DNA from 2 places in the Marinomonas profundi genome. Region 2 is predicted to be linked to the other one. Evidence: predicted binding sites of a transcription regulator. Region 2 holds the regulator's gene; the other holds the start of a gene.
The links. The regulator PhoB, encoded in region 2, activates phosphate uptake and scavenging genes when phosphate is short. The targets are predictions, from matches to a motif close to TGTCATANNNNTGTCANA.

Region 1 (7,641 bases), 350 kb from region 2:
TATTGCTATTGGAAATGGGCGGCTCAGATAAGAGCGTCTTTATCCAAATGCCAACCGCCCTGTCTTACCCAATGAACACAGAAAAATACGCTTGGCAGTTCCACACCGACAAAGAGCCGGGCCTTGATGGTCGTGAAATGCATTGCCCACGCGGCAAAGTATTAGGCGGTTCGTCGTCTATCAATGGCATGGTCTATGTTCGTGGCCACGCCTGTGATTTCGACCAATGGGAAGTAAACGGTGCCAAAGGTTGGAACTACCAAGCCTGTCTGCCCTATTTCAAAAAAGCTGAAACATGGAAAGGCGGCGCAGATTTGTACCGTGGCGGCAATGGCCCATTATCGACCAACAACGGCAACGACATGACTTATAACCCGCTTTACCAAGCCTTTATCGACGCGGGTGAAGACGCTGGCTACGGCAAAACCGACGACTACAACGGGTTTCGCCAAGAAGGTTTTGGCGCGATGCACATGACGGTGAAAAACGGCGTGCGTGCCTCTACGTCTAACGCCTATTTACGCCGAGCGATGCAACGCCCTAACCTGACGCTAAAAACCGGCGTTTTAAGCCATAAAGTGCTCTTTGATGATAAAAAAGCCATCGGTATTGAGTTCAGCAAAAACGGCCAAGTTCAACAAGTCACCGCCAACAAAGAAGTTATCTTGTCGGCAGGCTCCGTTGGCTCTCCGCAGTTATTACAACTGTCTGGTGTCGGGCCAAAAGACGTATTAGAAAAAGCCGGCGTCCCAGTGGTTCACGAACTGCCGGGCGTGGGTGAAAACCTACAAGACCATTTGGAAGTCTACTTTCAATACTACTGCAAACAACCGGTGACGCTAAACAGCAAGCTGGGCTTGATCAGTAAAGGCTTGATCGGCACACGCTGGATGCTGTTTAAAACCGGCTTAGGCGCGACCAACCACTTTGAATCTTGTGGTTTTATTCGCTCCCGCGCAGGTCTTAAATGGCCCAACATTCAATATCACTTCTTACCTGCTGCCATGCGTTACGATGGTCAAGCCGCCGTAGAAGGCCATGGCTTCCAAGTCCATGTCGGCCCAAACAAGCCAGAGAGTCGAGGTAAGTTATGGATCGAATCTGCTAATCCAGCGGCCAAACCGCGCATCTTGTTTAACTATCTTTCGACCGAGCAAGACAAACAGGATTGGCGCGATACCATTCGCCTAACGCGCGAAGTGCTGCAACAATCAGCTCTAGACCAATACCGTGGCGATGAAATCCAGCCGGGCATAAATATCCAGAGCGATGCAGACATCGACCAATGGGTAAAACAGAATGTGGAAAGTGCCTATCATCCATCTTGTACCTGTAAGATGGGCGACGACAACGACCCAATGGCGGTGTTGAACGAGCAATGCCAAGTGCGCGGCGTCGAAAGCTTGCGCGTGGTGGATTCGTCTATCTTCCCCACCATCACCAACGGCAACTTGAATGCGCCGACCATCATGGTGGCAGAAAAAGCCGCCGATATGATTCTTGGTAAAACCGCCTTGCCGAGCCTAAACGCTCCGGTTTGGATTCACCCTGAGTTTGAAAGTAAACAGCGGTAACTGCTCACTTTTTCTTTTAAAGCAATCAATTAGCGCATAAAAACGCCCGTATAACGTGAGTCATACGGGCGTTTTTATGCCTACAGCATTTAACGTTATTTTAGCCTAAATATCGCAAAGCCATTTTCATCCAAAGACTGATACGTCATGTTTTTACTAGCGGCCTCTTTTGCTTTTGGCGTCGTGGTAAACAAGACATTTGCCTTACCAAACCCAGTAAACGACCAGTTCCCATCGGCCGCTGGATTAATGGTTTTCTGACTCAGTAGATAATTCGCGACCACATCACGGTTCTTATCTGGCGCATCAATAACGATTGTCTCGCCATTGAGGTTTGGAAAATGACCGCCACCACCCGCACGGTAATTATTCGTCGCCACCAAGAACTCACCGCCCATGTTCAAAGGTTCGCCATTAAACATCACCTGAGTAATTCGATGTGCATCGTTATTCACTACTTCGCCATCGCCGTTGTAACGAGCAGGTTGTGTCACATCGATACGATACGAAATACCGTCGATCACATCGAAGTTATAGGTTGGGAACGACTGATTCACCAATTCTTGGGGCTGAGCAGACGTCGCATCGATTTGGTTAAACTGCCCAGCGGCAACTTCTAACCACGCTACTACTTGCGCGCCCGTTAACTTCACGACTTTTAAATCATTTGGGTAAATGTACAAATCGCTGACGTTTTTCAAGGCAATATCGCCTTTTGGCACATCCGTGTAGTACTCTGGGCCACCACGACCACCGGCTTTAAAGGGTGCCGCCGCAGACAAGATTGGCAAACCTTCATAAGACGTACCACGAACGATATTTTCCACATACCAAATCTGCGCGTTATTGACGATTTGAATAGAAGGGTCGTCTTGCACAAGAGCGAAGAAGCTATTGATATCGGCCGTGGATTCGCCCACTTTGCGGCGCATGTAAGCCAAGGTGCCTTCGTGCTCAGTTTCTACCGCTTCGTTAATACTTGCATCCGCTTCCACCAAAGCCACTGTATTACGGCCTTCGCGACGTGCAATCGCACGCACTTCAGCTTTGCCATCGGCCACTTTCCAACCATTGCCAGCTGGCTCAAGTTTTAAATCAATCACCCCAAGGTGAGAGCCCCAAAAACCCGGCATGGTAGCAGGCTTGCCAAATACCGTGCCTTTTTCGCTATCCACACCATCGAAGGCATCAAAGGCTTTATCGCCTGGAAAAATACGATGAGAGTGACCAAACAAAATCGCATCGATACCATCAACCTTCGCCAGATGATAAGAAGCGTTTTCCTCGCCTTTTAAATAAGGCGAATTCATCATGCCACTGTGCGGAATCGCGATAACCACATCCGCACCCTTGGCTTTCATTTCAGGCACGTACTTGTTGGCCGTTTCAATAATGTCTTTAGCAATAACTTTATGGGTCAAATTGTCTTTATCCCACGTCATAATTTGTGGCGGAACAAAACCAATGTAGCCTATTTTGACCGTTTGTTTATTACCGTCAGAATCGACAAAGGTTTTGTCTTTAATGAGATATGGCTGGAAATATGGCTGATCATTTGACGCATCATTGTCGCCATCATCCACATACACATTCGAATTAACATAAGGGAAATTAGCGCCACTTAAACTCTTCATCAAAAAGTCTAAACCGTAGTTAAACTCATGGTTACCGACATTACCCACATCGTAATCCAACAAATTCATCGCTTTATAAGCAGGGTGTGTCTCACCAAAGCGCAGCACACGACCTTTTGCCACATAATCACCCAACGGCGTGCCCTGTAATAAGTCACCATTATCCACCAATACAGAGTTCGTCACCTCAGCGCGGGCCGCTTTAATCAAAGTCGCCACACGAGACAAACCAACCGCATCGCTTTGCTTATCACCGTAGTAATCGTAATCCACCAAATTCATATGAATATCAGTGGTTTCCATGACTCGCAGGTCAATGGTAGAAGCCTGCGCCATCGTAGCAAGCAGCAAAGAAGAGGCAAACAGCGTCGCGCCCTTATGCACAAAAAACGTCATGACATTACTCCATTTATTCAAACATCGTTCTTATTGAAAAAATACTAACCAAAAAGTCAGCTTTAATGGTATGACGAATTTAAGCGAAATTCATGCCTTTTTGATGACATTAAAAAAACAGTACCCAAGGCATTGGCTTACGTCGAAAAAGCCGAGCCATGACAAGGAAGTAGATAAGTGCCTAAGTTATTAACATTAAAGCCCGCGGGGTTTTCCCATGGCAGTGAATAAATAAAAAACAGCCTTAACCAGCTACACGCGGTTAAGGCTATTTTTATGATTGCAGGTCTTGGTGTTGGATTTCCGCCTTCAAGGGTGTCGCTAAACGACTTCCGCAAACGACTTCCGCCGATCTTGTAGGTCGCGATTCATCCTGAAAAAATAGCATGCCGACAAAAACTCACCTCGACAAATTACGCCTTGTCGGGCTAAAGCCACGACCTACAAAAAAACAATATAAATCAATCAATTGCAGGATGAATAACGTCACACGTCTGATAACGGTCGTCCCTCCCTCATCAGGCCTACAAAACCTATCCAACCTTCGCAAAAGCTCGTCTTGGTGTTGGATTCGCGCTGACGCGTTGAGCCCGCGAAACAGGCGCAAGCGAATGAAATACCAAGACGAGTGTATTTCTGATTTTTCTACAGACAAAAAACTCACCTCGACAAATTACGCCTTGTCGGGCTAAAGCCACGACCTACAAAAACAATATAAATCAATCAATTGCAGGATGAATAGAGTCACACGCCTGATAACGGTCGTGCCTCCCTCATCAGGCCTACAAAACCTATCCAACCTTCGCAAAAGCTCGTCTTGGTGTTGGATTCGCGCTGACGCGTTGAGCCCGCGAAACAGGCGCAAGCGAATCGAACATCAAGGCGAGTGTGTTTCTGATTTTTCTACAGACGAAAAAAAGCCCTGACAGCGTTAGCTATCAGGGCTTTCTTAATGTAAAGCTTGACGACGACCTACTCTCACATGGGATCTCCCACACTACCATCGGCGATGGCGCTTTTCACTTCTGAGTTCGGGATGGGATCAGGTGGTTCAACGCCTCTATGATCGTCAAGCAATTCTGTTGCGTTCGTTCTGGCTGGACTTTTCGTCTCACCAAAACACGCGAAGACGTGCTTGGATCTTTAACAATTCTGTTTTGAAATAACAATAATCAAGTATTAAACCGATGCTCATCATGACTGATGCGTTATCGTAATCTGTGTCTCTATGTGTTTACTGTTCAACTTTCGTCTAGTCAGCAAAACCACTTTGGTGTTATATGGTCAAGCCTCACGAGCAATTAGTATTGGTTAGCTCAATGCCTCACAGCACTTACACACCCAACCTATCAACGTCCTAGTCTCGAACGGCTCTTTAGGGGACTTATGTCCCAGTGAGATCTTATCTTAAGGGAGGCTTCCCGCTTAGATGCTTTCAGCGGTTATCCCGTCCGAACATAGCTACCCGGCAATGCCACTGGCGTGACAACCGGAACACCAGAGGTTCGTCCACTCCGGTCCTCTCGTACTAGGAGCAGCTCCTCTCAAATCTCAAACGTCCACGGCAGATAGGGACCGAACTGTCTCACGACGTTCTAAACCCAGCTCGCGTACCACTTTAAATGGCGAACAGCCATACCCTTGGGACCGGCTTCAGCCCCAGGATGTGATGAGCCGACATCGAGGTGCCAAACACCGCCGTCGATGTGAACTCTTGGGCGGTATCAGCCTGTTATCCCCGGAGTACCTTTTATCCGTTGAGCGATGGCCCTTCCATACAGAACCACCGGATCACTAAGACCTACTTTCGTACCTGCTCGACGTGTCTGTCTCGCAGTTAAGCGTGCTTTTGCCTTTACACTCTATGCATGATTTCCGACCATGCTGAGCACACCTTCGTGCTCCTCCGTTACTCTTTGGGAGGAGACCGCCCCAGTCAAACTACCCACCACACAGTGTCCTCGATCCGGATAACGGACCTGAGTTAGAACCTCAAACATACCAGGGTGGTATTTCAAGAGTGGCTCCACGGTAACTGGCGTCACCGCTTCAAAGCCTCCCACCTATCCTACACAAGTAGGTTCAAAGTTCACTGTGAAGCTATAGTAAAGGTTCACGGGGTCTTTCCGTCTAGCCGCGGATACACAGCATCTTCACTGCGATTTCAATTTCACTGAGTCTCGGGTGGAGACAGTGTGGCCATCGTTACGCCATTCGTGCAGGTCGGAACTTACCCGACAAGGAATTTCGCTACCTTAGGACCGTTATAGTTACGGCCGCCGTTTACTTGGGCTTCGATCAAGAGCTTCGCTTGCGCTAACCCCATCAATTAACCTTCAAGCACCGGGCAGGCGTCACACCCTATACGTCCACTTTCGTGTTTGCAGAGTGCTGTGTTTTTAATAAACAGTCGCAGCCACCTGGTATCTTCGACCGACTGGTGCTTACGGGGCAAGCCCTTCACACTGGCCGGCGTACCTTCTCCCGAAGTTACGGTACCATTTTGCCTAGTTCCTTCACCCGAGTTCTCTCAAGCGCCTTGGTATTCTCTACCTGACCACCTGTGTCGGTTTGGGGTACGGTCAATGTATATCTGACGCTTAGAAGTTTTTCCTGGAAGCATGGCATCAACCACTTCGCCCAAAAGAGGGCTCGTCATCAGTTCTCGACATCCTCTCTTAAAGAGTGACCCGGATTTGCCTAAGTCACTTGCCTACCGCCTTAAACACAGACAACCATCGCTGTGCTGGCCTAGCCTTCTCCGTCTCTCCATCGCAATATACATCGGTACAGGAATATTAACCTGTTTTCCATCGACTACGCATTTCTGCCTCGCCTTAGGGGCCGACTCACCCTGCCCTGATTAACATGGGACAGGAAACCTTGGTCTTCCGGCGGGGGAGTTTTTCACTCCCCTTATCGTTACTCATGTCAACATTCGCACTTCTGATACCTCCAGCCTGCCTTACAGCTTGACCTTCAACGGCTTACAGAACGCTCCTCTACCATGCCTAGTAAACTAAGCATCCGTAGCTTCGGTGGCCAGTTTGAGCCCCGTTATATCTTCCGCGCAGGCCGACTCGACTAGTGAGCTATTACGCTTTCTTTAAAGGATGGCTGCTTCTAAGCCAACCTCCTAGCTGTCTAAGCCTTCCCACATCGTTTCCCACTTAACTGGCACTTGGGGACCTTAGCTGACGGTCTGGGTTGTTTCCCTTTCCACGACGGACGTTAGCACCCGCCGTGTGTCTCCCGTAATTGCACTCATTGGTATTCGGAGTTTGCATGGGGTTGGTAAGTCGGGATGACCCCCTAGCCCAAACAGTGCTCTACCCCCAATGGTGAGATACGAGGCGCTACCTAAATAGCTTTCGAGGAGAACCAGCTATCTCCGAGCTTGATTAGCCTTTCACTCCTATCCACAAGTCATCCCCAGCCTTTTCAACGGATGTGGGTTCGGTCCTCCAGTTGATGTTACTCAACCTTCAACCTGCTCATGGATAGATCGCCCGGTTTCGGGTCTATTCCCAGCAACTAAACGCCCTATTAAGACTCGGTTTCCCTACGGCTCCACTAATCGCTTAACCTTGCTACTGAAAATAAGTCGTTGACCCATTATACAAAAGGTACGCAGTCACGGAACAAGTCCGCTCCCACTGCTTGTACGTACACGGTTTCAGGATCTATTTCACTCCCCTCACAGGGGTTCTTTTCGCCTTTCCCTCACGGTACTGGTTCACTATCGGTCAGTCAGGAGTATTTAGCCTTGGAGGATGGTCCCCCCATATTCAGACAGGATAACACGTGTCCCGTCCTACTCGTTTTCATCATTAAGGTGTTTTCGTATACGGGGCTATCACCCTCTATCGCGGCACTTTCCAGAGCCTTCTACTAACACCAAAATCACTTAAGGGCTAATCCCCTTTCGCTCGCCGCTACTTAGGGAATCTCGGTTGATTTCTTTTCCTCCGGGTACTTAGATGTTTCAGTTCCCCGGGTTCGCCTCCTCACAGCTATGTATTCACTGTGGGATACTC
Region 2 (7,641 bases):
CAGCAAAATGGAAGCGACCATGTTTATTAAAAGTGACGATGTGGTGCCGCAAGTACTGGGGCAAGCCGTATTGGATTTGGAGTTTGACAGCAAGGTCAACCGGCTCAACTACTATGTTCAATCAGTGGCTACGTCAGAGAAAAAACACGATTCCACCTTCTTGACCGTGATCTTGAGCCTGATTGACCAAGACAGCGAAAAAGAGACGTTTATTAGCCGGTTGTTTGATAGCTTATAAATCCCCATTATCAACCCCTCCCTAACCCTCCCCTTGAAGATAAGGGGGAGGGAATAGATCTTAATCTAACACCTTCCCTTGAAGATAAAAGTGGAGCGTCGATCTAGCTCCTCCCCCTTGCAAAGGGGGAGGCTGGGGTACACTTAATTACTTGGCGAACCTTAATTATTGTCTATAGGAGTTGGCAGCGCTGGAATCGTATCGATTCGGGTACGATTGGCGGGGAAGTAACAAGAAAAGGTACTGCCTACGCCGGGTTGGCTGCGAATGTGTAATTTGGCGTCATGGTGCAATAACACATGTTTGACGATGGCTAAGCCAAGCCCTGTGCCACCGGTTTTTGAACCTCGGCCTTTATCAACCCGAAAGAAGCGTTCTGTGAGTCTGGGGATGTATCTTGGTTCTATGCCCAATCCTGAATCTTTCACTGAAAACACGCCGTTAAACTCGCCGGATTCCCACTTTATTTGAATCGTTCCGCCATCGGGTGAATACTTAATGGCGTTGACGATCAGGTTCGAGAAGGCGCTGTATAAGTCTTTATAAGAGCCATAAATGCGCGCATCGTCAGGAATGTCTGCAGACAGTGTGTGTTTGTCTGTCAGCATAGGCGCGGTGACATTGCTGATTGCGTGCACCACATCGATCAGGTTAAACCATTGACTTTCCTCACGTTTGTCGTTGCCTTCTAAGCGCGACAGTAAGAGTAGATCTTCAATGAGTTGCTCCATTCGGTCTGATTGATCAGACATATTATCGATGCCTTTCTGCATGCTTTTTGGCAGGTTGTCTTTAAACAGGCTGAGGGTTTCTAAATAGCCTTTTATGACGGTAAGGGGGGTTTTTAGCTCATGGGAGGCGTTGGCGACAAAGTCTTTGCGCATTTGCTCTAGCAAGTGTAAGCGGGTCACGTCACGGACAAAAATCAGGTGGTCGTTTTTGTCGTACAGCGTGGTTTGAATTTCCAGATACACGCCATCTTTGGCGGGTGATTTGATAATTAATGGTTCGCCAAAGCGTTTTTGGCTGAAGTAACGGAAAAATTCTGGGTTACGCACAATATTGGTAATGGCTTGGCCACGGTCAATCGGGCGCTGTAAACCTAGAAAGTGCGCGGCGGAATTGTTCCACCATTCTAAATTGCCTTGATTGTCGGCCATGATGACGCCTTCTTTTAAGGCGGTGGTGGAGCTTTCGATGCGGGTTAGTGCTTGGCGCATGCGGCGCTTGGATTTGCGTTGTTTTTTTTGTAGCCGATAGACGGCATCAAACACTTCGCCCCAAATGCCACTGGCTTCTGGCGGTGCCGCTCGGCCAGCATAGCGTAACCAATTCTGAAATTGATACAGCTGATAAAGCTGCCAGTACAAAGAGCCTAAGACGTAGAGCAGCAAAACACCCAGTAATTGCCCGATAATCAGGCCAATGACAATGCAAGCGGCTAAACCGCTTAGCCAAGCAATAATGGTGTTTCGCCACATGGTTTTCATAAAGACCTTTTTGCTGAGAAGCGGTAGCCTGTTCCTCGTACGGTTTGTATCAAGAAATCATGGGAGCCACCGATGGCTTTGCGTAAACGACGTATATGAACGTCAACCGTGCGCTCTTCAACGTAGACATTGCCACCCCAGACTTGATCCAGTAGCTGCGCCCGTGAATAAGCACGTTCTTGGTGCGTCATCAGGAATTTGAGTAGACGGTATTCTGTCGGCCCCATGTCTAACGGGCGGCTGCCTATGGTGACGCGCTGACTAATGGGGTCGAGTAGCAAGCCTTCTATTTCTATCGGCTCGTCAACCCCTTGAGGGGTCGCTCGGCGTAGCACGGCTTTGAGTCGAGCGACCAGTTCACGCGGTGAGAAAGGTTTGGTGATGTAGTCATCCGCACCGACTTCTAAGCCTTGGATTTTATTGTCTTCTTCGCTTTTTGCGGTCAGCATGATGACCGGAATTTCGGCCGTGGTGCTGTCTTTCTTTAGGCGACGAGTCAATTCGATACCGCTACCACCGGGCATCATCCAATCGACCAAAATAAGGTCGGGCCTATGGTCCACGATGATTTCGTGGGCTTGTTGTATATTTTCGGCTTCCAAATATTCATAACCTGCCATTTCAAGTGCAATAGCAATCATTTCGCGTATGGAAGATTCGTCATCAATAATTAATACTTTTTTACCGGTCACAGGATATACCCTCATCTCAGGAACGGTTTTATTAAAGCGGTCAAATGTGACAATTCGATTACATTGTCACAACTTTGCCATATATTACATAAAATAGCTTACTGCTAAACCGATAAAGATACAGTAACCAACGCGATTGTTGTCTAAAAAGGAGCGAAAGCAGGCTTGGCGTTCACGCTCTTTTGCTTGTTTAAATTGCTGATAAAACAATCCGATACAGACGATCAGCGACACAAAATAGAGCCAATGCAGTTCCGCCAGCACACCAATCCATGTCATCAAAGACAAGGTCAGTCCTTGTAAGCAAACGATGACAAATAAGTCATATTGGCCAAATAAAATCGCCGTGGATTTGACGCCAATTTTTAAGTCGTCTGGGCGGTCTGTCATGGCGTAGTAAGTGTCGTAGGCAATGGTCCAAAAGCAATTGGCGACAAACAGCATCCACAGTTCAGGGTCTGCTAAATGGCCGCCTTGTGCACTGTATGCCATGGGGATCGCCCAAGAAAACGCTAACCCCAAAAAAAGCTGAGGCAGATGGGTATATCGTTTCATAAAGGGGTACAGTGCAGCAAGACCCAAACCAACGAACGACAGTAAAATCGTCCGCAGATCGGTAAACAGTACCAGGATAAAACTCAAAAGAGACAGTGCGGCAAACAGCATTAGGGCTTCTTTTTCCGATACTCGCCCCGCGGGCAGCGGGCGGTTTTTAGTACGATCAACAAAGCCATCGATTTTTCTATCGGCGTAGTCGTTAATGACACAACCGGCTGAACGCATGCTAAAAACGCCTATGACAAAAATTATCACCAGATGCCACTGAGGCAGGCCTTCGGCGGCTAACCATAATGCCCATAATGTCGGCCACAATAGCAGCAGAGAGCCAATAGGGCGGTTAAATCGGGTTAATTCTGCGTAATCTTTAAGTTTGTTCATAACAATCCAAACGGTGTTTTTAGTTGGTTTATTTCATCAAAAAAAGCCTCATTTACCAGTATTCCAGGGCCATATTGGTGGAACACAGAACGCCTTGCCCATAAGGCGGTGTGCTGATCGGGGAACATGCGTTTTGGTAATTGAGTGACTTCAATAGGGCTGCGAATGAGTGATCTGTGCTGGAACAAATAACCACCCAAGGGTTTGTTTTTTAAATGTTTTACCTGTCGCCAATGGCCTTGTAAAGACCTAGCGGGAATAATAGAGCGCGCATAAATGACAGCTTTACCGTCTACCTTGAGCAGCACAGTGCGGATTCTGGCGGCTTCTCTAGGGCGTAAGTTGAGGCGTTTTTTTTCTCGAGAGGTTGGCGTGCCCCAAGCGTCTTCAATCACCTCGACCGTGAGTTCTCCCAAGGATTGCAGCTTGGTCGTTAAAGAAGCGTGAGTGATCAGCCATGGCCATAACGTTTTGGGAGCCTTGGTTTTATTAACACGATGAATGGGCGCCCAGCGATAGTCAAATTGTTGGGCGGCTAGAGGATTCATGATTGTCATAAAACGTTAAGTGTTCATTTTATTGATCAAAGCGACCATTTTATGTAGCTCTGCTGACGATTGATAGACCTTTTCCCGACAGGCTTGCGCTTCTTCAAGCGTCAGCCCAATTTCTAATAACACCGAAGGGTCAATCTCCCCGTCATTGCGCAGCTGATGGGAGAGGTAAAGTAACTTGGCTAACAGGGCGTGTTCGCCATAATAATGGGGCTTTTTACTGTAACGAATGGCGGTCCAGATATTGTCAGGTAGGCTCCAATAACGTAATAACCACGACCCTAACTGCTCTTTGGTGAAGTGCAGTATTTGCATTTCAATCAGCTCTGAGGGCAAGTGAGCATTGGCTTCTTGATAACGCGATAGAATCGAAAAATGCGGTGGCAAAATAGTGCTTATCGCTAAGTAGCCAAAATTGTGCAGTAAACCCGCGAGATAAGCATGGCCAAGTTTAGGGCGCTGTTGTGCCGGCATGGCTTTTGCCAAGGATTCCATGAGTACCGCGTTGGAAACCGAGCCTAACCAAAAATCTTCATAGTGGCGCGGGCCGTCTTCTGGCGCTTGGAAGCCGTTTCCCATGGACAGTCCCAGTGCTAGGTTCATCACCATATCGAAGCCTAAAACGCGAATCACGGCATCTTCCACCGATTCTATGTTGCCCGGCGCGCCATAGTAAGGGGATGACGCCCAGCTGATGACTTGTGCCGCTAAGCTTGGATCGAGTGCGATGATATCGCATAGCTCATCGGTTCCGGCTGTCTTATCGGTTGAGAGACGGATGATGCGATGGGATGAGACCGGCAACGGCGGAATTTCTAATGTTTCTTCTAGGCGCTGCTTGAGTCGAATAGATTGGAATCGCCCTAATGCTTGCAGTATTTGCTCTTCATCATTCTCGTGGTTGTCTACCGGATGTTTGATGAGTTGAGTGGGCAGAGAAATCGGTTCGAAACGATTTAATGGCCCAGAGAATAAGGTCTGCAATTCTGCAGCACACAGATCTTTATATTGACCATCATGATGAGTCCGTATGGCGACGGAGGTTGCTTTTAATAAGCTGACTTCCAGTATCGTGGCGACGCTATTTGGCTTAATGAGAGGGTCGCCCATGCTATGGAAGCTCATGACGGGTTCAAAGCGACGTTTGGTAAGGCGTGAAACCGCCGCAATATCGAGCATGTTGCTTTCAGGAAAAATCACCTGTAGACGACCAGTATGATCCGCTAAATGTACAACACGCAATTTTTGACTGAGCGGACGGTCGGTTGGCGGTAGCATAAATATCTCGATTAAAATAAGTCTAAAGTGACTGACATGAAAAAGCCCCGTTAGGGGCTTTTGTCAATATAGCAGATTTTAAAACGAAGTAATTACTTAGTGATTTAGAATCTGACTTAAAAACATTTGCGTACGATCGTGTTGCGGATTGTCGAAGAATTCATGAGGCTCATTGGCCTCGACGATTTCACCGGCATCCATAAACACCACACGGTCAGCCACGGTTTTGGCAAAGCCCATTTCGTGCGTGACACACACCATGGTCATGCCTTCTTCCGCCAACTGAACCATGACGTCCAGTACTTCTTTGATCATCTCAGGATCAAGCGCTGACGTTGGCTCATCAAATAACATGATGCGCGGCTGCATACACAAACCACGAGCAATCGCCACGCGTTGCTGCTGACCACCAGAAAGCTGGCCTGGGAATTTCAATGCTTGGTTGGCGATTTTTACTCGCTCCAAGTAATGCATGGCCATTTCTTCTGCTTGTTTCTTTGGCGTCTTGCGTACCCAGATTGGTGCCAAGGTCAGGTTTTCTAAAATGCTCAAGTGTGGAAACAAGTTAAAGTGCTGAAACACCATTCCCACGTCCTTACGGATCGCTTCGATGTTCTTTAAGTTGTTGTTCATCTCCACGCCATCAACCAAAATAGCGCCTTTTTGATGTTCTTCAAGGCGGTTAATGCAACGTATCATGGTTGATTTGCCCGAGCCTGAAGGCCCACAGACAACAATGCGTTCGCCTTTTTTAATGCTAAAGTTGATATTTTTGAGTACGTGAAAATCACCGTACCACTTATTAACATCGTTAAACTCGATGATCGCTTCTTCGCCCTGCGCGAGTTGGGCACGAGCCATATTTGTATTTGTCATGATAAAGACCTCAAATTCCTAACTAATTTCGCTTGTGCCCAGTTTCTAATTTACGCTCAAGAGCCATACTGTAGCGTGACATACCAAAGCAGATAATAAAATAAATCAAGGCCGCGAAAGCGTAGCCTTCAATGGTCGTTCCTAACCAATTGGAGTCATGGTTAGCGGCTTGAATCCTCCCTAAAAAGTCAAACATACCCACGATATAGACCAAGGTAGTGTCTTTAAACAAACTGATAAAGGAATTAACAATGCCTGGAATGACCAGCTTTAAGGCTTGTGGCAACACCACTAGAATCATCGATTGCCAATAGGTTAACCCCATCGCATCGGCTGCTTCATATTGCCCTTTTGGAATAGCTTGTAAACCACCACGAACCACTTCTGCCATATAGGCTGAAGAGAATAAGATAATGCCGATCAACACGCGCAACAGCTTATTAAAATTTATGCCGTCTGGTAAAAACAGTGGGATCATCACCGACGCCATAAACAAGATGGTAATCAGTGGTACCGCCCGGATGGTTTCGATGAACACCACACAAACGGATTTGGCGATTGGCATATCAGAGCGTCGACCAAGGGCCAACAAAACCCCTAACGGGAAAGACGCCACAATACCGACCACCCCCAGCAGTACGGTAAGGAAAAGGCCGCCCCATAGAGATGTTTCGACGGCTTCTAGACCAAACACGCCCCCAGCAAACAAACAGTAAGCCACAATGGGATAGACAAAAATAATAGCGACAGAAAGGTATAATTTGTTAATCGTTTTGATCGCAAACGCACCGACCATTACGATTAATAAAATAACCGCCAAATTAATTCGCCATGTTTCTTTTTCTGGGTACAGACCATACATAAACTGGTCAAAGTAAACACTGACGAAAGCCCAGCAAGCTCCGCCTCCGGTACAGGCCGCCTTAGACGTGCCTTCCCATGTTGCATTAATAAATGCCCACGAAACGATCGGGGGAACAAGCAAATACAACAGGTAGGCGCTAAATAATGTGAGAAACACATTAAGTGGGGACGAAAATAAATTTTGACGTACCCAAGCGACGGCACCGACAGAGGTCGAAGGTGGCGGGAGGTCGGGTAATGGTTTAAATATGATAGCCATGATCTACCTCCTAACGTTCAATTAATGACATTTTGCTGTTGTACCAGTTCATAAAGATTGAAATAGACAAACTTAATGAGCCGTAAACCAACATACAAAGACCAATGGTTTCAATCGCCTGACCGGTTTGGTTCAGCGTTGTTCCCATGACGACGGCGACCAATTCTGGGTAAGCAATGGCGGCGCCTAGGGAGGAGTTTTTCGCCAGGTTCAGGTATTGGCTAGTCAGGGGGGGAATAATAACGCGTAGCGCTTGCGGCAAGACGATTAAGCGTTGCGTTAGGTTATCACGCAAGCCTAATGAACGAGCTGCTTCGGTTTGTCCCCAGTTAACCGACAAGATACCGGCACGAACAATCTCCGCAATAAACGCACCCGTATAAGTAGATAATGCGACTAAAACCGCCACGAACTCAGGCGGTAATACCATACCTCCGGTCACGTTAAAGCG

Region 1: J8N69_RS09165 (bifunctional 2',3'-cyclic-nucleotide 2'-phosphodiesterase/3'-nucleotidase) is a predicted target of PhoB. The motif match lies at 3,696-3,713, and genes of this name have one in related genera.

Annotation. Positions count from the first base shown of each region.
Region 1 is NZ_CP073013.1:1,964,498-1,972,138, reverse strand. It holds gene betA (choline dehydrogenase) at 1-1,574, shown strand, start outside; gene J8N69_RS09165 (bifunctional 2',3'-cyclic-nucleotide 2'-phosphodiesterase/3'-nucleotidase) at 1,670-3,604, opposite strand; rRNA gene rrf (5S ribosomal RNA) at 4,564-4,678, opposite strand; rRNA gene J8N69_RS09155 (23S ribosomal RNA) at 4,885-7,641, opposite strand, start outside.
Region 2 is NZ_CP073013.1:1,618,522-1,626,162, reverse strand. It holds gene J8N69_RS07640 (response regulator) at 1-238, shown strand, start outside; gene phoR (phosphate regulon sensor histidine kinase PhoR) at 400-1,728, opposite strand; gene phoB (phosphate regulon transcriptional regulator PhoB) at 1,725-2,420, opposite strand; gene ubiA (4-hydroxybenzoate octaprenyltransferase) at 2,505-3,359, opposite strand; gene J8N69_RS07620 (chorismate--pyruvate lyase family protein) at 3,356-3,916, opposite strand; gene J8N69_RS07615 (HDOD domain-containing protein) at 3,923-5,191, opposite strand; gene J8N69_RS07610 (amino acid ABC transporter ATP-binding protein) at 5,288-6,067, opposite strand; gene J8N69_RS07605 (amino acid ABC transporter permease) at 6,090-7,190, opposite strand; gene J8N69_RS07600 (amino acid ABC transporter permease) at 7,201-7,641, opposite strand, start outside.